Regions from separate parts of the Pantoea sp. F_5 genome, predicted to be linked through region 2. Evidence: predicted binding sites of a transcription regulator. Region 2 holds the regulator's gene; each other region holds the start of a gene.
The links. Region 2 encodes CRP, which controls carbon source genes, mostly activating them, when cyclic AMP is high. Its sites were predicted from a motif close to ATGTGANNNNNNTCACAT; they were not measured.

Region 1 (5,276 bases), on a different contig from region 2:
CAGCACGACCTGCACGACCGGTACGACCAATACGGTGAACGTAAGATTCTGCATCCATCGGGATGTCATAGTTCACAACCAGGCTGATACGCTCAACGTCCAGACCACGGGCCGCCACGTCGGTGGCAATCAGGATGTCCAGACGACCATCTTTCAGGCGCTCCAGCGTCTGCTCACGCAGTGCCTGGTTCATATCACCGTTCAACGCGGCGCTGTTGTAGCCACTACGCTCCAGCGCTTCTGCCACTTCCAGCGTTGCGTTTTTGGTACGCACGAAGATGATGGCAGCATCAAAGTCTTCTGCTTCCAGGAAGCGAACCAATGCGTCTGTTTTACGACCGTAAGCGGTCCAGTAGCTCTGGCTGATGTCAGGACGCGTCGTCATGCTTGACTGAATACGCACTTCCTGTGGATCTTTCATGAAGCGTTTAGTAATACGACGAATCGCTTCCGGCATGGTTGCAGAGAACAGCGCAGTCTGATGACCAGCTGGGATCTGAGCCATGATGGTTTCAACGTCTTCGATGAAGCCCATACGCAGCATTTCATCTGCTTCGTCCAGCACCAGACCGCGCAGGTTAGAAAGGTCTAACGTGCCGCGTTTCAGGTGGTCAAGCAGACGACCAGGCGTACCCACAACAACCTGTGGTCCCTGACGCAGAGCACGCAGCTGCACGTCATAACGCTGGCCGCCGTAAAGGGCAACCACGTTCAGGCCGCGCATATGTTTAGAGAATTCAGTGACTGCTTCAGCAACCTGTACCGCCAGTTCGCGGGTCGGTGCCAGCACCAGGATCTGAGGTGCTTTAACAGTCGGGTCAATGTTGTTTAACAGCGGCAGTGAGAACGCCGCAGTTTTACCACTCCCGGTCTGCGCCATGCCTAACACGTCACGGCCCGCCAGCAGGTGAGGAATACACTCAGCCTGGATTGGGGATGGCTTTACGTAGCCCATGCCATTCAGTGATTCAAGGATGTCGGCGTTCAGGCCAAGGTCAGCAAAAGTGGTTTGAATATCAGTCATGTAGTACACGTGCCTCTTAGATTGCGGCGGCCAGTCTACATAACTCGTCGTGAAAACTTTCAGTCATTTTCATCAAAAAGTGTGAACCGGCTCAAATTAGAAGTTTTGACGAACAGAAAAGCCTTCATCCCTTAAGATGATGACTTAACAGGTTTTACAGGCAAATTAAGTTCGTCAGCTATTGCTGGTCAGATTCTGATAAATCGTCTTGTGCCTGGCCGAGTTGCGCCAGTTCCAACAATGCGTATCGGTGTTCAACAAAGTTGTTAACGTTGTTGGCCACCGCCAGTTTGAACAACGCTTTCGCGTCGTCCTTCTCCCCCAGACTTAGGTAGTACTTACCTAAATAGAAGTTGGTTTCACTGAGATGTTCAGCGAGCGAGGTGTTATCCGTTGCGTCCGCCCTGAGACTTTCCATCAACGTTTTCTCGTTGATATCTCCAAGGTAGAACTCGACAATATTCCATCCCCATTGGTCTCTGACCGCTTTGTCGTGACGCTGTTGAAGCGCAACTTTTGCCTTGTCGACATCCATCTCGCGTTCAACGAGATAGAGCCACAGACTGCGGAAAGGATCGTTAGGATCGTCTTGATAAAACGCCAGCAGATCATCTTGCGCTAACTTGTATCGACCGCCGTAATAGAGGGCGATACCACGGTTTAAATGCGCATAGTTGTAAGTTGGATCAAGCTCAAGTACAGAATCAAACGCTTCATAGGCGGCATCAAAGTTGCCCGCCTGCGTTAAATATATGCCTAAGTAGTTAAACACTTCGGGCATATCTGGTCTTATAGACAGCGCTTGCGAAAAATCGTTCCGCGCTAATGCCCGCAGACCTAAACTATCATACAACACTCCGCGCTCATATAACAGCTGTGCGCGTTCATCATCGGTGAGAGCGCGACTGGCAAGAATTTGTTCCATGCGCGCCAGTATCACTTCCTGCTGCAGTGTGGGCTGTAGAGGCACTGCAAGAACTTCGTTCTTACGCCAATTGGAGTTGCTGCATCCTGCCAGCGTCAAAGCTGTCGCAACAAAACACCAGCGCAGAAAAGGCTTCATTTCCCACTCCCGAATACAAACATTGGGATAACTATCCTGTCATCCGCCTGCTGTGCACAAGGATTCCCGCCCTCGCGATGATACAAACGCCCCTCTCTGCCAGGCAAAGAGGGGCAAATCAGCAATGACTTATTCAGCGTCAGGCGTGGTCACCGCTGCAGCTTCTTCAGTCTGCGGCTTAGATTCTGTCGCTTCTTTGATGCTCAGACGTACGCGGCCCTGGCGATCAACTTCCATCACCTTAACCGGCACTTCCTGACCCATCTGCAGGTAGTCAGTCACTTTCTCAACGCGCTTATCAGCGATTTGTGAAATGTGAACCAGACCTTCTTTACCGCCGCCGATAGCAACAAAGGCACCGAAGTCAACGATACGGGTCACTTTACCACTGTAAATGCGGCCCACTTCGATTTCTGCAGTGATCTCTTCGATACGACGAATGGCTTCTTTCGCTTTCAGACCATCCGTCGCAGCGATTTTCACGGTGCCGTCATCTTCGATTTCAATCGTCGTGCCGGTCTCTTCGGTCAGTGCACGAATCACTGAGCCGCCTTTACCGATCACATCTTTGATCTTGTCAGAGCTGATTTTGATGGTGTAGATGCGTGGAGCAAATTCAGAAATCTCGGTACGCGGGGTGCTGATAGCCTGTTCCATAACGCCCAGAATGTGCAGACGCGCACCCTTGGCCTGGTTCAGGGCTTCCTGCATGATTTCACGCGTGATGCCTTCGATTTTGATGTCCATCTGCAGCGCGGTGATACCTTCACGGCTACCGGCTACCTTGAAGTCCATGTCGCCCAGGTGATCTTCGTCGCCCAGGATGTCAGACAGAACCACAAACTTCTCATCTTCTTTCACCAGACCCATTGCGATACCGGCAACGGCGGCTTTGATTGGCACACCTGCATCCATCAGGGCCAGCGAGGCACCACAGACAGAGGCCATCGAAGAAGAGCCGTTAGATTCGGTGATTTCAGACACCACACGCACGGTGTAAGGGAAATCTTCCGCTTTAGGCATTACCGCTAACACACCACGCTTCGCCAGACGACCGTGACCAATCTCACGACGCTTCGGCGAACCGACCATGCCGGTTTCACCGACAGAGTATGGAGGGAAGTTGTAATGGAACAGGAAGCTGTCGGTACGTTCGCCCATCAGCTCATCCAGATTCTGTGCATCGCGGGTAGTACCCAGCGTTGCCGTAACCAGTGCCTGCGTCTCACCACGGGTGAACAGTGATGAACCGTGAGTACGTGGCAACACGCCGGTACGGACATCCAGACCGCGGATCATATCTTTTTCACGACCATCGATGCGTGGCTCGCCATTCAGGATGCGGGTACGAACGACGTTCTTCTCAAGACTATGTACGATATCGCCAATTTCGGCGCTATCCAGTGTTTCATCTTCAGCCAGCAGCGTAGCGATAGTTTCGTCTTTGATGACGCCAACCTGTGTGTAACGCTCCTGCTTGTCAGTGATGCGGTAAGCATCGCTGATGCGCGCTTCTGCCAGAGCAGCAACGCGAGAAATCAGCGGGGTATTAGCCGCTTCAGGCTGCCAGTCCCAGCGTGGTTTACCGGCTTCAGCAACCAGCGCATTGATATTTTCGATAACGATCTGCTGTTGATCGTGGCCAAAGACCACGGCTCCCAGCATCTGCTCTTCTGACAGGATCTCAGCTTCAGATTCAACCATCAGTACGGCATTCTGCGTACCGGCAACGACCAGATCCAGACGAGACTGTTTCAGCTCATCTGCAGTTGGGTTCAGAACATACTGATCGTTGATGTAACCTACGCGTGCAGAGCCAATCGGGCCATTGAACGGCAGACCTGAGAGTGACAGGGCCGCAGAGGCACCGATCATGGCAACAATGTCAGGGTGAACCTGTGGGTTTACAGACACCACGGTGGCAATAACCTGAACTTCGTTAACAAAACCTTCCGGGAACAGGGGGCGAATCGGGCGGTCAATCAGACGCGCAATCAGGGTTTCGCCTTCGCTTGGACGGCCTTCACGACGGAAGAAGCTGCCTGGGATACGACCAGCAGCGTAGGTACGCTCCTGATAGTTCACGGTCAGTGGGAAGAAGTCCTGACCTGGTTTAGATTTTTTCTGACCTACGACAGTGACGAACACTGCAGTATCGTCCATGCTCACCATCACAGCGGCTGTCGCCTGGCGAGCCATCATGCCGGTTTCCAGCGTGACGGTATGTTGACCATATTGGAATTTGCGTACGATCGGATTCAGCAAAATCAAAGTCCTTAACTTCGGGGCATGGCTATCTGTAGCCTGCCATTGATTACCAATCTTCAGCTGCATCCTCGCGACTAATGACAACCCTCGACCGCCCCTGCGGTAAAGCCTCTCATTAGCCGCGCGAAATTCTGCAAACTAAAGATCACACTAAGCAACAATACATCAGTTTGGACCGGATTGCTGCCGATTGCTCGAAAAAAGGGGCCATAAAGGCCCCCTCTTCACGAAACTCGCACAAATCTGATCGTAAGCTGCACACAGTGCAAAAGCCCGCATAATGCCCCGACGATCAGATTCTTCAGACTTAGCGACGCAGACCGAGACTTTCGATCAGGCTGCTGTAGCGTGCAACGTCTTTACGCTTCAGGTAGTCCAGCAGCTTACGACGCTGAGATACCATGCGCAGCAGACCGCGGCGGCTGTGATGGTCTTTTTTGTGCTCAGAGAAGTGACCCTGCAGATGGGTAATCTGCGCGGTCAACAGGGCAACCTGAACTTCAGTTGAACCGCTGTCGTTAGCACCACGGCCATATTTAGCAACGATCTCTGCTTTAGCTTCTACGCTTAGAGACATAATAAACTCCAGTAATAAATGAATGTATGGGTGCCGATCTCTAATTCAGCATCCCGCTTTAAAGCCGCGCTATTCTACTCTGCGCCTGATAGCAACGCAAATGCCCCATCAGCGAAAAGTAAATGCCTGGCTTAATCCTGATACTCAACCACTAAACGACGTGGCGCAAGACGGCCATCATCGGCAATTTCTGCCATACCGATAAACTTACGCGCTTCGCCTTCCGATACCCTGACCAGCCCATGCGCAGGCGCATTGCTGGCCTGCACCGGCTGTCCCTGGCGGAAAAAATCTGCCACGGCGGGCGGGATATTCACTTCAGGGAAATCAGAGGCGGGGCTGTC
Region 2 (5,276 bases):
GAGATTGCTTCGACCATGGCACCGGGCGTGCATGGCACCACCTATGGCGGCAACCCGCTCGCCTGTGCCATTGCCGAAACCGCGCTGGATATTATCAATACGCCGGAGGTGCTGGCGGGCGTGGAGATGCGTCGCCAGCACTTTGTCACGGCGCTGCAGGCCATCGACGCAAAGTATGACCTGTTCAGTGACATTCGCGGTAAAGGTCTGCTGATTGGCGCGGCGCTTAAACCTCAGCATGCCGGCAGGTCGCGCGACATTCTGAATGCCGCTGCCGCTGCCGCTGAAGGTGTGATGGTACTGGTAGCTGGCACCGATGTGATGCGTTTTGCCCCGTCGCTGATCATCGAACCGGCCGACATTGAAGAGGGCATGAGCCGCTTCGCCACCGCCGTCGGCAAAGTGCTTAACGGCTAGCTTAGTTTTTACGTAAGCGTCTGATCAGCCAGCGGCCATGTTGCGGTCGCTGGTTCCACGCCAGCGATGAAATGGTGTACATCACGCTCAGATGATCGAGAATGCGCCGCACATGCTGCTCCACCACCGTAATCGGTCCCTCACTGATGTTCTCCAGGTCATCCAGCAGATTCACCTGTGAGCTTTCACCATCATATTCCAGCCGCTGCTGACACCGCTGCAGCGCAATTTCGCAGGATTGCAGATAGCGTTGAGCCAGCGAGGCGGTCAGCATCGTGTGCTCGCGCGCCAGAATCGTTATCGCATTGATATGCTCGACAATAAACTGACTGTGGGTGACCCAGAGCCGCATATCAGTCAGATAGCGCGAGTTGAACGCGGGTTCCTGCATCGCCTGATTTAGCGAGTTAAACAGCGCATTGTGTGCCTGATTCACTTTCACTCGCTGATAAGCCAGTTTCTCTGGCGACTGTTCATCGCCCAGCAAGAGCCGCAGTGCATCCTGGTAGGTTTCCAGCGCGTCGTGGGCGTTCTGCCGCAGTAAGCCGCTCTGCCACTGCGGCCATAACCACAGCATCCCGCCAAAGGCGATCAGACAGCCCATCAGCGTATCCATCAGTCGCGGCAGCAGAAACTGCGCACCATTCAGTGACAGCAGTTGCAGCGAGTAAACTGCCGTGACCGTAAAGCCAATCATCGACCAGCCATAGAACTGGCGGGTAAAGCGATAGCTGATAAAGGTTATCGCCAGCATGATCAACAGCACCAGGGACTCCGGCACCGCCAGCCGCAGCGTAGCGGCCGCGATGACCAGGCCGGCAAAGGTGCCCAACGCCCGGTGCTGAATACGGACGCGGGTGGCGCTGTAGCCGTTCTGGCTGACGAACATAATGGTCATCAGGATCCAGTAGGGTTTGGGGATATTAAAGAACAGCGCCAGCGCGCTGCCCAGCATCAGCATCACCGCAAAGCGACCCGCCGTACGCAGCGCCGACGAGCGAAACGAGAGATAGCTGCGCAGCGCCGGTAACAGCGGCAGGCGGCGCTGGCGGTCTGCCATCAAATCGCGCTGGTAAAGCGGCTTCTGGGTGCGCAGCACCCGCGCAATGCGGTTGAAGTGATAAAGGCAGAAGTTACCCACCGGATTATCGGGATGCTGATGGGCGATTTTCTCCAGCGCGCCGAGCTGTTTATCCATCGCAAAGCGGTCGGGTAACTGGTGATAAAGAATGTTATCTGCCAGCACCCGCAACCGGGCCGAGATGGTTTTGGCATTCCAGCGGATCACCGCTTCAGCATGGCTCTGCTCTACCAGCTTCTGTACTTCTTCCGGCCGATGCAGGCTGACCGAGATATGCTCCTGCAGATCGAGCGCCACCTGGAAAGCGCGCGTTAGCCGCTTATGGCTGTGATCGCGGCTTGCCGACAGCATGTGCATCTGCTGATAACAGGTGTTGATCAGATCGACCACTTTCTGCTGGTGAGCCAGCAGCGGCGGCAGCGCTTTTTCGGGATCGGTCAGCTGCGTCAGCAGGGTATATTTGGCGTCACAGTAGTTGGCCAGCTCGCGGTAAATCAGGCTCAGGCTCTCCCGCATCGGCTGCTCTTTCCACAGCCAGAACCAGAACCAGTTAAATATCCCATACCAGAGTGTGCCGCCGATATAGAGCAGCGGAGTGACATAGATGGGCATGCGGCCAATCAGGCTGAGGGTAAAGATGGCGGCAATAAGCGTACCGGGCAGCAGACGGCCGTGCAGCGGGCTAATCTCACCGGTGACGCCAAGCAGCAAAGGCATAGCGAAGAGGATCAGCGGCAGTGGAATCGCATGCAGGGTGAGCCACTGGATCAGAAAGCTGCCGAGGGCAAACAGGCTGCCGCCCACAATCAGACGTTTGAAAAAGCGTTTATGCGGAGTATCGAGACCGGCGATATTGCAGCAGGCGGGCACTAATGAGAACAGCAGACCTTTTTGCAGGTCGCCAGCCAGCCAGCCCAACGCGACCGGCAGGCAGAGCACCAGCGTTTGCCGCAAGGCGTAGTTAACTTCAGGATGATAAATGATTCGACGCCACATCGGCCCAACACAAACAATAACGGCGTGATGTTGCCATCACGCCGTGGATGACAGGAGTTAGCGGGTGCCGTAAACGACGATGGTTTTACCGTGTGCGGAGATCAGGTTCTGATCTTCCAGCATCTTCAGAATACGGCCCACGGTTTCACGTGAACAACCCACAATCTGGCCAATTTCCTGACGAGTGATTTTAATTTGCATGCCGTCGGGATGCGTCATGGCATCTGGCTGCTTCGCCAGGTTAAGCAGGGTCTGAGCAATGCGTCCGGTGACGTCGAGGAAAGCGAGGTTACCCACTTTTTCAGACGTGACCTGCAGGCGACGCGCCATCTGCGAGGAGAGTCGCATCAGGATGTCGGGATTCACCTGGATCAGCTGACGGAATTTCTTGTAAGAAATCTCCGCGACTTCGCACGCGCTTTTCGCACGTACCCAGGCGCTGCGCTCCTGACCTTCTTCGAACAGGCCAAGCTCACCAATAAAATCGCCCTGATTCAGGTAGGAAAGAATCATCTCTTTGCCTTCTTCATCTTTAATCAGAACCGCGACGGAACCTTTCACGATGTAGTAAAGCGTTTCTGCTTTTTCACCTTGGTGAATCAGCGTACTTTTGGATGGATACTTGTGAATATGGCAATGGGACAGGAACCATTCGAGTGTAGGGTCTGTTTGCGGTTTGCCGAGAACCATTCGCTATTATCCTCTGTTGTAATCGTGCCCAAAATACAGGGGGCAGTTTTCCCTGTCAGGCGGTGAAAGCTTCAAGCGTTTCCTTTTCAGGAAATTATTCGGGCCGCATCAGGCGCAGTGCGCTTCATTCTTCCCGGCTTCGCCATCGGGTGACGAAAAATATTTTCAGCACTGTTTGTAGCACAGCTTTTGCCGACTGTCTTCTGTTGTCTCGCTTCAGCTACAGGCGGATTTCTCTGGATTGCTGTTTACCAGGTGAAAGCGTACTCTGGCGACAAAACAGCGTATTCCGGAGCAAAAATCATGCAGGCAAGAGTGAAATGGGTAGAAGGGCTGACATTCCTTGGAGAATCCTCATCCGGCCATCAGATACTGATGGATGGCAATTCGGGTGATAAAGCGCCCAGCCCAATGGAGATGGTGCTGATGGCGGCAGGTGGATGCAGCGCGATTGACGTGGTATCAATTCTGCAAAAAGGCCGCAACGATGTGGCTGATTGTGAAGTAAAACTGACCTCAGAACGTCGTGAAGAAGCACCGCGAATCTTTACGCACATCAACCTGCATTTTATCGTGAGTGGCAAAGCGCTCCAGGATAAAGCGGTCTCACGCGCCGTCGATCTTTCGGCAGAGAAATACTGCTCTGTGGCCATCATGCTGGGTAAAGGTGTGACGATTACGCATAGCTATGAGGTGATTGAGCTGTAGTATCTGAAAACGACCATTAACGGCCCGTGCAACATTGGGCGGCGGTAAGATCGAGCCTGCGCAGAAAACCGGGCCAGATCGGAAAGTCGCTTAAACCATCCCTGGGCGCTCGGCCCACGCGATTACGCACCTCATCCCTGAAGTGCGCCTGTAGCCGGGCCAACGCGTTGCGTTGTTCAAAAACGCTCCCGGCGTTTTTATCCCTGGCGTGGGACGCTTTCCTCTTCTGACCCGGTTCCCTGCGTGTTGAGCTTATATGCTGCTGTCAGATTCTTTGTGATCAGGGTCTGTCTGAAGCGAGCTCCCTGAAACCGGATGTGGCTGCCGGACGTGAAGCGAAGGGAGCATACACCTGTAGCAAAGCATAGCGGGCCAGGGATGGCCCGCGCTGAGCCTGCCAGGGATGGCGGTTTTGCGTCTTTGCGAAAGGCGTATGCTCCCTGAAGCCTGCTCAGCAGCAAGCCTTTATCCGCAGAAAAGCCGGTTTTACATTTTTGCGAAAGGCATCTGCTGTCTGAGGGTTTTTTGCTGACCTCTTACTCTATCCGCTTACCTTCCATCAGCCGCTTCACCAGCGGCCCCATGATCAGCTCCATGGCCAGACCCATTTTGCCGCCAGGCACCACCAGCGTATTGATGTGCGAGATAAACGACCCCTGCAGCATCGCCAGCAGATAGGGGAAGTCGATATCCTCCAGTCCCTGAAAGTGAATCACTACGAAGCTCTCATCCAGTGACGGAATGGTGCGGGCAGCGAACGGGTTGGAAGTATCAATGGTTGGAACGCGCTGAAAGTTGATATGGGTACGTGAGAACTGGGGCGTAATGAAGTTGATGTAATCCTCCATCGACCGCACCACCGAATCCATTACTGCTTCACGTGAATGACCGCGCTCGCCAGTGTCGCGCACCAGTTTCTGAATCCACTCCAGGTTAACAATCGGTACCACGCCCACCAGCAGATCGACCTGTTCCGCCACGTTGTGCTGCGCCGTCACCACACCGCCATGCAATCCTTCATAAAAAAGAATATCGGTGTTCTGCGGTAGCGGCTGCCAGGGGGTAAAGGTGCCGGGCACCTGATTCCAGGGCACCGCCTCATCGTAAGTGTGCAGATATTTACGCGACTGCCCCTGCCCACTGTGGCCATACTCTTTAAAGCTCTGCTCAAGCAGGCCAAAGTCATTGGCTTCCGGGCCAAAGTAGCTGATGTGACGTCCTAAATCGCGCGCCTTACGAATCGCCATATCCATTTCCGGGCGGGTAAAGCGGTGAAAACTGTCACCTTCCAGCTCCGCTGCATGCAGGTCAAGCTGCTGGAAGATTTTGCGGAACGCCAGGCTGGTGGTGGTGGTTCCTGCGCCGCTGGAACCGGTCACCGCGA
Region 3 (5,276 bases), on a different contig from region 2:
AGCTTCTGTTCCAGCTCCAGCAACTGTTCGGGCGTCACAGCAGGATAACTCTGCGCATCATCCGGAACGGTTCGCACGGCGGGAATCGGCACCAGCGGGCCTAAGAAACGGGGTTCACGCTTAAGCAGGAAGAGATCCACCAGCGCACCCAGCCGCGCACCGACCTCACGGAAGCGCACGCTCAGCATGTTTTTCGGTGAGGGCACCGCATAACACTGCGCCTGAATGCCCAGCTGTAAGGCGATAAACAGCGCGCGCTCACAATGGAAGCGTTGCGTGATAATAATGAAATCGTTGGTATCGAACACTTTGCGGGTGCGCACAATCGAATCCAGCGTCCGGAACCCGGCATAATCGAGCACGATATCCGCCGGATCCACACCGGCCTTAATGAGATCGCGGCGCATCGTCATCGGCTCGTTATAGCTTTGCAGCGCGTTGTCACCGCTCAGCAGCAGATAATTTACTTTACCGCTGTTATAGGCGTTCAGTGCACCCTGCATACGATAGAGGTAATACTGATTGATCACGCCGGTACGATAATATTTCGCCGTGCCCAGAACCACACCCACCTGACGATGCGGCAATGAAGCGACATTTTCGTAGATAAAAGGCGCAGTTTTCCAGCTGATCCAGCGATCAAGGCCGAGCGCCGTTGCCACCATCAGTAAGATGATGAAAAGCAGACCAATGAAAACGCGTTTCAGCATGCGCCTGGAGACTCGATGTCAGAATGTTGAGATGGGACAAGGCTACTTGAGCAGCCGCAGCGAAGCAAGTTACTGCCGGCTGGCTGTGCGCTTTTTGAACACTGCCGGACCACATCAGGTCCGGCAGGCTGAGGATTAAATCGAGGTACGGCGATAGTGACGATACTGCGGCAGCCAGAAGTTGTTGGCGATAGCCTGTGACAACACATCTTCTGAGGTCACCACGGCGACACCCGCCAGCTGAGCGGCTTTACCCACTTCCATCGCAATGATTTTCGACACGCCCTGAATATCTCTAATCTCAGGCAGTACCGGGCCTTCGCCTTCATTCACCAGCGGAGAGCAGTCGGCGAGCGCGCGGCTGGCGGTCATCAGCATCGTATCGGTAACGCGGCTGGCACCTGCGGCAATCACACCCAGACCAATGCCTGGGAAGATGTAGGAGTTGTTGCACTGCGCAATCGGGTAGGTTTTACCGTTCCAGCTCACCGGTGAGAACGGGCTGCCGGTTGCGACCAGCGCAGCACCGTCAGTCCAGGCGATAATATCGGCTGGCGTCGCTTCCACGCGTGATGTCGGGTTCGACAGCGGCATTACAATAGGGCGCTTACAGTGCTTATGCATCTCGCGGATGATCTCTTCGGTGAACAGGCCTGGCTGGCCGGAAACACCAATCAGAATATCGGGCTGAGCATTACGCACCACATCCAGCAGCGAGATTGCATCATTGGTGACATCCCAGTGCTGCAGGCTTTCGCTCTTCTGCACCAGCTTGCTCTGAAAATCGAGCAGATTAGGCAGTTTGTCCGTCAGCAGACCAAAGCGATCCACCATCATCACCCGGCCACGTGCTTCTTCGTCGCTCAGGCCTTCTGATTTCATCTGCGCGATGATCTGTTCAGCGATACCACAGCCTGCAGAACCGGCACCCAGGAACACCACTTTCTGCTCGCACAGGCGGCTACCGGCTGCACGGCTGGCGGCAATCAGCGTACCGACGGTTACGGCGGCGGTGCCCTGAATATCATCGTTAAAGCAGCAGACTTCATCGCGATAGCGGTTCAGCAGCGGCATGGCGTTCTTCTGGGCGAAATCTTCAAACTGCAACAGTACTTTCGGCCAGCGGCGCTTAACAGCCTGAATAAATTCGTTCACGAACGCGTCGTACTCTTCACCAGTAATGCGCGGATGACGCCAGCCCATATAGAGCGGATCGTTCAGCAACTGCTGGTTGTTGGTGCCAACATCCAGCACCACCGGCAGGGTGTAAGCCGGACTGATGCCGCCACAGGCGGTATAGAGTGACAGCTTACCAATCGGAATACCCATCCCACCGATGCCCTGATCGCCCAAGCCCAGGATGCGCTCGCCATCGGTCACTACAATCACCTTCACATTCTGCTTGGTGGCGTTTTGCAGCATATCTTCGATGCGGTCGCGGTTAGGGTAGGAGATGAACACGCCACGCGCACGACGGTAGATTTCAGAGAAGTGTTCGCAGGCTGCGCCCACGGTCGGGGTGTAGATAATCGGCATCATCTCTTCGAGATGGTTGTCCAGCAGGCGGTAGAAGAGTGTTTCGTTGGTGTCCTGGATGTTACGCAGGTAGACATGCTTATCGTTATTGTTTTTGAAGTCCTGGAACTGACGCCAGGCACGCTGCGCCTGCTCTTCAATTGATTCCACCGCTTCGGGCAGCAGACCGTTGAGGTTGAATTCGTTACGTTCTTCGATGCTAAAGGCGCTGCCTTTGTTCAGCAGGGGAAATTCCAGCAAAATCGGGCCAGCATAAGGGATATACAGCGGGCGTTTACTTTCGTAGTCGAGTTCCATGCGGTAATGCTCCGGTTGCAGTGTTGTCTGGCGTCACGCCGGAAAGGTAGCGCCAGTTTTCTCACCCGTTATAGCTCAGACTGCAGGTCCGGCAGCGGCAGGGTAACCGCTGCGGAAACATTCACGACCGTGCTGCTATCCTGCAACCTGAATTATTCAGAGTAATTTGTATTTGCGTGAATTCTGGCGCCAGATCCTATGAAATTTCCCACAGAAGTACAGCGTTTGTTAATAAAAGCTCACAAAACTGTGGCCGCCCTGACAGCGGGTTATGCTTTGTACAGCGTTACCTGTAGCAGCTCACCGCAACCAAATGTCTCAAGCGTCGCCTGCGTGGCGGCGAACTGGCTTAACGTGGCATTTTCAACTTCGGCTAATACCGCTTTTTTTATCTGACGAACATCGCCGCCCTGCATGTTCAGCAGAACCAGTGCCGCCTGAAGCGGCGGGAAGCTCGGGTTAAACGCGGCATTTTCCGCATAGCGTCCGGCGACAATCGCGCCATCCGTGGTCAGCAGCGCAACACCCGCGTGGGACTGGCTATAAGGCGCGTGGCTGGCATTAGCGGCGGCAACCGCAGCCTGCACCAGGTCATCGCCCTCGGCCACATAGCCGTGATCCACCTCGTCCATCAGGAAGGTCGTAATGTCCAGATCGCGCGGACCAAAGGCATCCGGCAGATAATCGGCCAGGGTGCTGATTGCGCGTTGTGGCAGGCTGATGCGAATGTTGGTGCCGCTGTTCAGCTCGTTCATAAACTGTCGGCAGTGACCGCACGGCGTGTAGTTAACGGTGATGGTCTCGAGCTGGCGCTCACCGCGCAGCCATGCATGAGTAATCGCGCTCTGCTCAGCGTGGACGGTCTGCTGCATCGGCGTGCCGACAAATTCCATATTAGCGCCAAAGTACCAGTTGCCGCTGACCCCACGGGCAATCGCCCCGACATTAAAATGCGACACCGTCGCTACCGCGCAGGAGGCCGCGAGGGGCAGCAGCGCCAGCGCCAGCGCATCGGCCTCCATTTGTGTCTGTTGTTGCAGTGAGGTGACCTGGTCGGCACTGAGTAGCGCATGAAAGTCAGGATCGTCCAGCAGGGGAGCGAGTGCAGTTTGCAGCGTTGACGGCAATGCCTCAAAAGCAGAGAGGAAACGGGAATGCATGTGAGCCTCATTAAATTCAGCAGGCGATGTGCCAGTCACCGGTTTATATGTGATCCACATCGCTCTGACAATGTAACCTGTGTTGCATGTTTCAACTTTGCGAGATCTCTCGCAAACTTTCAGCTAAACCAGTGCATCAGCAGCGGAAAAATAAACGGTGCCAGCAGAGAGGTGATGATGCCGCAGATCACCAGCGCCAGTGAGCTGAATGCGCCTTCCTGATAGTCAAGTTCCGCGGCACGCGCCGTGCCCAGCGCATGCGACGCATTGCCAATTGCCAGTCCGCGCGCTGCTTTCGATTTCACGCCCAGCAGGTTCAGCACCGTGTGTCCGAATACCGCACCCAGTACACCGGCAATCAGCACGCAGATGGCGCTGATGGCGGGAATGCCGTGCAGCGAACCGGAGACGGCCATCGCGATGGGCGTTGTCACGGATTTAGGCACGATGGTGGCGGCAATGTCGGGTGTGGCCCCCATCCAGAGGGCAATAGCGGTGCCTGAGATCATGGCGGTCAGGCTGCCGATAAAGCAGACACCAATAATCGATTTCCAGCGGGCACGAATCTGATGCATCTGCTCATACAGCGGCAGTGCCAGCGCGACCACAGCCGGTTGCAGCAGCTGATTAAGAATCTGGCTGCCTGCGAAATAGCGCGAGTAAGGAAGCTGCAACAGCAGCAGTATCGGGATAATTATCCCCATGGAGACCAGCAGTGGATTAAGCAACGAGATTTTCAGTCGTAACGCCAGCTTACGCGCCAGAAAAAAAGCCGCCAGCGTCAGGGGCAGTGACCACCACATTTCACTCATCGGCTGACTCTCCGGCCGGACGGCGGCTGTGAAGCTGATGGGCGCTGACGCCGACAACAGAGAGCACCAGGAAGGTACTGACGACACAGGAGACAACAATCGGACCAAACTGTGCGGTCAGAATATCGGTGTAGCTCATCACCCCGACGCTGATCGGCACAAACAGCAGCGCCATATAGCGAATCAGCAGATGGCAGCCCGGTTTCACCCAACTGACCGGCAGGATCTGCGATGCCAGCAGGGCGAACAGAATTAGCATCCCAATAATGCTGCCGGGCAGTTTAATGGGCAGCAGCGAGGCGATGCCGATTCCAGCGTATAAGCAGAGATAAATGATGATAAAGGCGCGCAGATAGCGCCCGCAGACAGACAGCACGGTGAGCATGGCAGGCTCCTGTTTTTACTGAGCTTCATCATACGCATTAACCGCTTAGCGTGCTAGCGATCACATTTATGCCGCGGAGTAGCAGCAACGGGCAAAGGGATTCAGCAGAAGGAAGCGGGGCTGTAGCAGTGAGAATGCGAAGAGGGGAAAATAACCCTTCGCGCCAGTGATACGGCGCGAAGGGTTCAGAATGGTACTGTGCTTAACCTGTTAAGCATCGACAGGCGATTACTTAATCGGCATACCCGGCACAGCACCGCTGTCGACGGAGAGGACAAACAGATCTTTGCCGCCCGGACCCGCTGACAGCACCATGCCTTCAGAGATACCGAAGCGCATCTTACGTGGTGCGAGGTTGGCGACGATGATGGTCATT
Region 4 (5,276 bases), 210 kb from region 2:
CCCACTCCGCTTCCGGTACGTGGTCGGTGATGTCAGGCGGCGTCCAGCGCTCGCGGTCAATGCCGTAACGCGCCAGATATTCCGCTACCCGCGGGCCGCCCTGCAAATACTCTTTTTCGGTTGCGCCACCGAGCGCGCCAAACTGAAAGAACGAGCGATCGCTGGTGCGTGTCACCGGCCACTGGCGGGTGCAGTGGTTGATAAACAGCGTTGAACCCGCGGGCAGGCTCCCCATCAGGAATTCATTGAAAGCCAGCGGTAGTTCGCGCAGTTTTAACCGGAAATAGCGCATCTGGTCGAGCATCAAGCGATCCTGATTCGGGTCATGCATATGGTGTACCGCCAGCCGCGGCCAGGCGGCCAGCAGTGCAGCGGCTATCTCTTTACCCTGCTCAAAGCTCGCCATCGCATCATCAGGATCGCTGTTGGTCGCCCGCACCGGACAGAGAAAGGTCTGCGGCAGCCAGGGCACGCCCATCGCCGACGCCAGATGCACCAGCGCGCCGTTCGACGAGCCGATAAACGCCGCCGGATAATCCTGCTGCGGGTACTCGCTGACCATCCATTCTGCGATGCCTTCCACATCCAGCTCGCCCGCCTGACGCAGGCTGATGCCTTCGGCCATGCCGCCCAGCGCATAGCCCCACTCGCGCAGCCCGGTCGGCAGACGGTTCAAGGAGGGTAGCAGCCGGTCGAGCGTCGGTGACTGGCTTGGGCTGGCAAAAGGTCGATCGTGGAGCGCATTCGCCAGCGCCAGCAGCATGGCGGCGGCAGAGTCAAAACGGGCGATGCCCTTGGGCGGTTTACTCATGCTCATTCTCCTGCTGAATACGCGCCAGAAACGGGCGAATGGCGTTGCAGAAACTCCACGGATAGACGTAGTGCAGCGTATGGGTGCCGTCTCGCAGCGTCAGGCGTTCGCTGTGCGGCATCAGGGCAGCAAGCTCATCCAGCCAGCGCGCCCGACAGATGGGATCGCGCGAGCCGCGCAGCAGCAGCGTCGGCGCAGTGATGTAAGTCAGACGATGTTCGATGCGATCGCGCATCATGGCGCGCATCGTGCCAAAGGCGCGCCATAGCCCCGCTTTAGCGTAATCGATACGGGCCAGCGGCCCCGGCGGACGGCGCGTTTCCAGGCGGCCATTACGCCAGCTGCGCCACAGCTGACGCGGCAGGCTGCGGGCATGACGATCAACCGTCGGCCCCTGCAACACCAGCCCCGCCACCGCCTGCGGATATTTCACCGCCAGTGCCGCCAGAATCTGACACCCAAACGAGTTCCCGACCCAGATGGCACGCTCAAACCCGTTGTGCTGTAGCCAGAGCCAGAGCGCGTCAGCCTGCTCATCCACGGACATAATCGGCGCAGAAGCAGGCAGCGCACTGGCCCCAAACCCCGGCAAATCCGGCACCAGTACGTGATAGTCGCGGCCCAGCGCCAGCGCCAGCGCCAGCGGCTCCATCGCCCGGCCCGACATCACCAGACCGTGAACCAGCACTACCGGCAGTCCCCGATCTTCATTAGGCGTGACGCGGGTAAACATGCGCCAGTCGCCCACCTGCTGAAAGTAACCCGCCAGCCCGGCGTGATGACTGCGCGACGACACTGGCGGTGTCTGCTTCAGCTGTTGCCAGCGTTTCATACCCCAAAGCGTAGCTGCCACACCTAATCCCACGCCTGCCACAATCGCTGCTTGTTTTCGTTGATGCTTCTGGATCATCCGCTGCTCCTGATTTGGGGAGAATAATTTAGTGTAGGACGGGATCGGGTTGGCGGCGGGTTAATGGTGGGTTGGGGGGAAGGTAAGTACGGCATTCCGAATTTCGCTACGTAACAAACACAGGGGGAACTCTCTCAAAACATTACTGGCCTGCTTACAACGCCGCTTAAAGTGCCTGAATTTCTATCTCAAAGTAGTTTACTATTCTGCCGAATGAGTAAAACTGTTTACACATCATTACCCCTTCATTAAAGTTAACTAAATAGAATTTTTTAGACGAATTACTTTGTTGCGCCAACCGGTTAAAAAGAGTGTGGCAAACAGAGAAGCGCCATTATTTAACTGCTAAATTTGGCGTGATTAAAGAAACATTACTTAAAATATATGTTGAACTTGCTTACCCCGCTGGACAACTGGAAAATTTCATTGGAAAAAGACCGATACATTACCTATTCAGTTAATAGAAGCATCTTCAGCGAATAAGCTGAACTACAGGATCGGGTTCCTGTATGAATCAACACCAGCACGGAGAGATGAAAATGGATGCAGCTCTGCTGTGAATGATGCGCTCAGGTGGACGAAACCAGGCATGGGCAGAAACGATGGTTAATCTTGAGGCTCGTAAACTTGTAAATGTAGCGAATCGTGTTGCTTCATTTCATCTGAATCACGGGCTTTCACGCATTCAATTCGTTGAGGAAATTAAAAAAGTTATTGAAGACCAGTTTGCTGTGGCCCGCCGGGCCAGAACAGACGAAGAGTGTATGGTCTGCATCAATACGCTGCGAGCCGAAACTGAAAGCCTTCACGAGCAGGATCGTCTTCTCCGTACAGAGGTTGCCAGGTTGTATGCCAAAGTGGAATTTATTCGAGAGAATAACAAAATTGTCGGATATGTCATTTCAGCGGTAAACATCGTGTTGTCTGGCCTGACGATTGTTGGTGGGGTAGGTATGGTAGCGTCAATGAATCCAGTCGGCATGTTAGCTGGTGCCACGCTATTTGTTGATGGCATCAATGGCATTACCAGGGAAGCCAGCCATCTGCGTTATGGTGATAGTGCACATTCAGAAGGAATTTTTGCTGATAGCTCAATGGAAGCGGCAAAATTTATGGGTTTTACTCCTGAAACGGGCCTGGCGACTTATAAGGCCGCAACGCTGGTCTCAAGCGTGTATGGCATTACCGGTGCCATGCGCAAGCCCGAGGCGTGGAAACTATTCCGGTGGCTGCCTACAGATTATTTCCGTAAAGTTGAAACGATGAACAGGACGGAACTGACCATGAAGATCATTGACTATGGTATTAAGGGCAGAGTCATCTTTGAACTGATCAACAACAGTGAGAGCAGCGCTCAAACCCGTTGAGATCGAGTGTAACGCCATGCTTTGTAAGCTATTACCGGCGGCTGGGAAAATGCAGCAATCACCGCCCCGCACGCAAGTCCTATACCACCGGAAAAAATTGACTCTGAGGAGCCAAAAGCGAGCAGCAGCACGAATACGGCCAGACAGAAGCTAATGCAACCGGTGGCGATGATAAACCGCCTTGCAAGATCGCCAATGGCTTCATTCAGGGTATCGCCAAAACGCTGAGTGTTACTCTTAATTTTACCCAATTCACGAGGCGTGAAACCTGAACGCAAGAGGTTGTCTTCGCTAACTTTCATATTTTTATCCAGAATTTTAACGTGTTACGGTTCTGTATATCAGATTATTAAGAGAAGGGCGACATTGACTGTGCCGGGGTGCATTTGTGTAGCCTTGATTTTCTATTCCATAGGGTTCTATTGCAAGCCCGGAACTTCCCAGCAAGCGTTATCGGGTTTCATTTGATGAGATCTGATGAGGTCAGCAAGAACAGCCTCCGCCGGAAGGATTCGTAATGTCGCACTCACCCATCTAATAGTAAAAAGGGAAAGTGCGTTGCTATTGAAGATAAGGGTTTAGTCTCTGTTGCACTGGCAGATTGAAAGCTGATTATTATTCGGCAGAATGATGGATTAAAAAAGAGTAAACCGATTGACCACTCAGGGAAGATATTTCATTTCGCCAGTTATCCCATCGTACTTTTTGACAGAAAAGACTCAAATTGCCACTAAAAGCCCAGCGCAAAAAATCTGAATAGTGAGTACCCATGCTCTCCCATTCGAAAGAATGCGGTGCGAGATAATATACGCCTGCACGGTCTTTACCAAATTCACTGCCGTTGATTGCAATAAACATCATTAGCCACTAAAAGAGCCTCAAAAATCAGACATACATGAGATCACTGCCAATCCATAATGCACGGAGGCAAAAAAGGGGTCATTTCATCGCCCGAAAGCGCTTATAGCGGGAAAACGACAAGAGTGGCAGTAGCAGAACGGACGCACAGGAAGTGAAAAAGCGTAGGTTTAACTCAGCGAAAGCAAAAAGTGATAATCACAGGTCGATCCCTGACCGCGATTATCGAGGGTTTCTTGCGGAGTGCTTAGTACATGGCACCCGGTGGTACATGTTTAAACGTCTCAACGTAAGCGCGAAATACGTGTTTAAGAATGCGTTTCATGGAATACCTGATTCAAATTTAGTTGAAGATATACTGAAAAAGTATATCGCCTGTGCGTTTTAACAGCAAATAAATTTGAACCAGATCACAAAAATGCCGCTTTTATGTGCAAAAGCACTAGGCGGTGTAGCCAAGATGTTGCAACAGAATGGTGGAGCCAACGGCGATTAACACGACGCCGCCCAGCACTTCCGCCCACTTGCCCAGCACCGGACCAATAAAGCGCCCGACTAAGACGCCTGTGGTCGCCATTACCGTGGTAGCAGCACCAATGGTCAGCGCGGTGGTGATGATGTTCACCTGCAGGAAAGCCAGTCCGACACCGACCGCCAGCGCATCCAGGCTGGTCGCGACGGCGGTGGTTGCCAGTACCATAAAGCCGTGGCTTTGCGGGGCTTCGCAGGGTTCGGTGGCGGCTGTCTTACGGAAACCTTCCATCATCATACGGCCACCCAGGAACGCCAGCAGGCTGAAGGCAACCCAGTGATCCCACGCCATGATGTAACGGCTGGCGGCCAGGCCAAGCGCCCAGCCAATCAGTGGAGTCAGCGCTTCAATAGAGCCAAAAATCAGACCGGTACGCAGCGCTTCTTTAAAACCAGGACGATGCAGTGTGGCACCTTTGCCCAGCGCAGCGGCAAACGCGTCCATCGACATACCCAGCGCAAGAATTAAAGTGGCAATAAAGGTCATGATTTATTCACCTGGGGCGAAAAAGCGGCAATTCACGCTAAATTCACCACACAAAGTGTTCAGTTATGAAAAAGTGGGCGCAGTCTACCACGCAAACCTGAAGATAAAAAGACAGTAAAATCAGGGATTTAAGTATAGCAAAGGCTATAACTCTTATCATTCGCTATGAATGGCGCTAAGTCGATGGTAGCAAAGCATTTTCTGACCATTTATTTAACCGTGCAACGCCCCGGATGCAGGCATTACCACACGCCGCCATTGAACCCTGTCGCCGATTACCGGAAAATGCCGGGCTGATGAATTTGGGAAACC

Region 1: yrbN (protein YrbN) is a predicted target of CRP. The motif match lies at 1,104-1,121, and genes of this name have one in related genera.
Region 3: cdd (cytidine deaminase) is a predicted target of CRP. The motif match lies at 3,751-3,768, and genes of this name have one in related genera.
Region 4: azuC (stress response protein AzuC) is a predicted target of CRP. The motif match lies at 4,345-4,362, and genes of this name have one in related genera.

The regions. Positions count from the first base shown of each region.
Region 1 covers NZ_VWUO01000008.1:1,056-6,331, forward strand. Annotated here, with positions in the region: gene F3I44_RS12085 (DEAD/DEAH family ATP-dependent RNA helicase) at 1-1,024, opposite strand, end outside; gene yrbN (protein YrbN) at 1,041-1,097, opposite strand; gene nlpI (lipoprotein NlpI) at 1,203-2,087, opposite strand; gene pnp (polyribonucleotide nucleotidyltransferase) at 2,217-4,352, opposite strand; gene rpsO (30S ribosomal protein S15) at 4,663-4,932, opposite strand; gene truB (tRNA pseudouridine(55) synthase TruB) at 5,064-5,276, opposite strand, start outside.
Region 2 covers NZ_VWUO01000006.1:19,171-24,446, reverse strand. Annotated here, with positions in the region: gene F3I44_RS09570 (aspartate aminotransferase family protein) at 1-417, shown strand, start outside; gene F3I44_RS09565 (YccS/YhfK family putative transporter) at 419-2,494, opposite strand; gene crp (cAMP-activated global transcriptional regulator CRP) at 2,552-3,184, opposite strand; gene F3I44_RS09555 (OsmC family protein) at 3,488-3,892, shown strand; gene F3I44_RS09550 (phosphoribulokinase) at 4,429-5,276, opposite strand, start outside.
Region 3 covers NZ_VWUO01000001.1:414,649-419,924, forward strand. Annotated here, with positions in the region: gene sanA (outer membrane permeability protein SanA) at 1-710, opposite strand, end outside; gene F3I44_RS01935 (NAD-dependent malic enzyme) at 846-2,543, opposite strand; gene cdd (cytidine deaminase) at 2,813-3,703, opposite strand; gene F3I44_RS01945 (CidB/LrgB family autolysis modulator) at 3,823-4,515, opposite strand; gene F3I44_RS01950 (CidA/LrgA family protein) at 4,508-4,900, opposite strand; gene metG (methionine--tRNA ligase) at 5,129-5,276, opposite strand, start outside.
Region 4 covers NZ_VWUO01000006.1:233,148-238,423, forward strand. Annotated here, with positions in the region: gene F3I44_RS10530 (hypothetical protein) at 1-811, opposite strand, end outside; gene F3I44_RS10535 (alpha/beta fold hydrolase) at 804-1,721, opposite strand; gene F3I44_RS10540 (DUF4225 domain-containing protein) at 2,324-3,088, shown strand; gene F3I44_RS10545 (hypothetical protein) at 3,076-3,390, opposite strand; gene F3I44_RS10550 (DUF2625 family protein) at 3,704-3,949, opposite strand; gene azuC (stress response protein AzuC) at 4,194-4,271, opposite strand; gene mntP (manganese efflux pump MntP) at 4,389-4,964, opposite strand.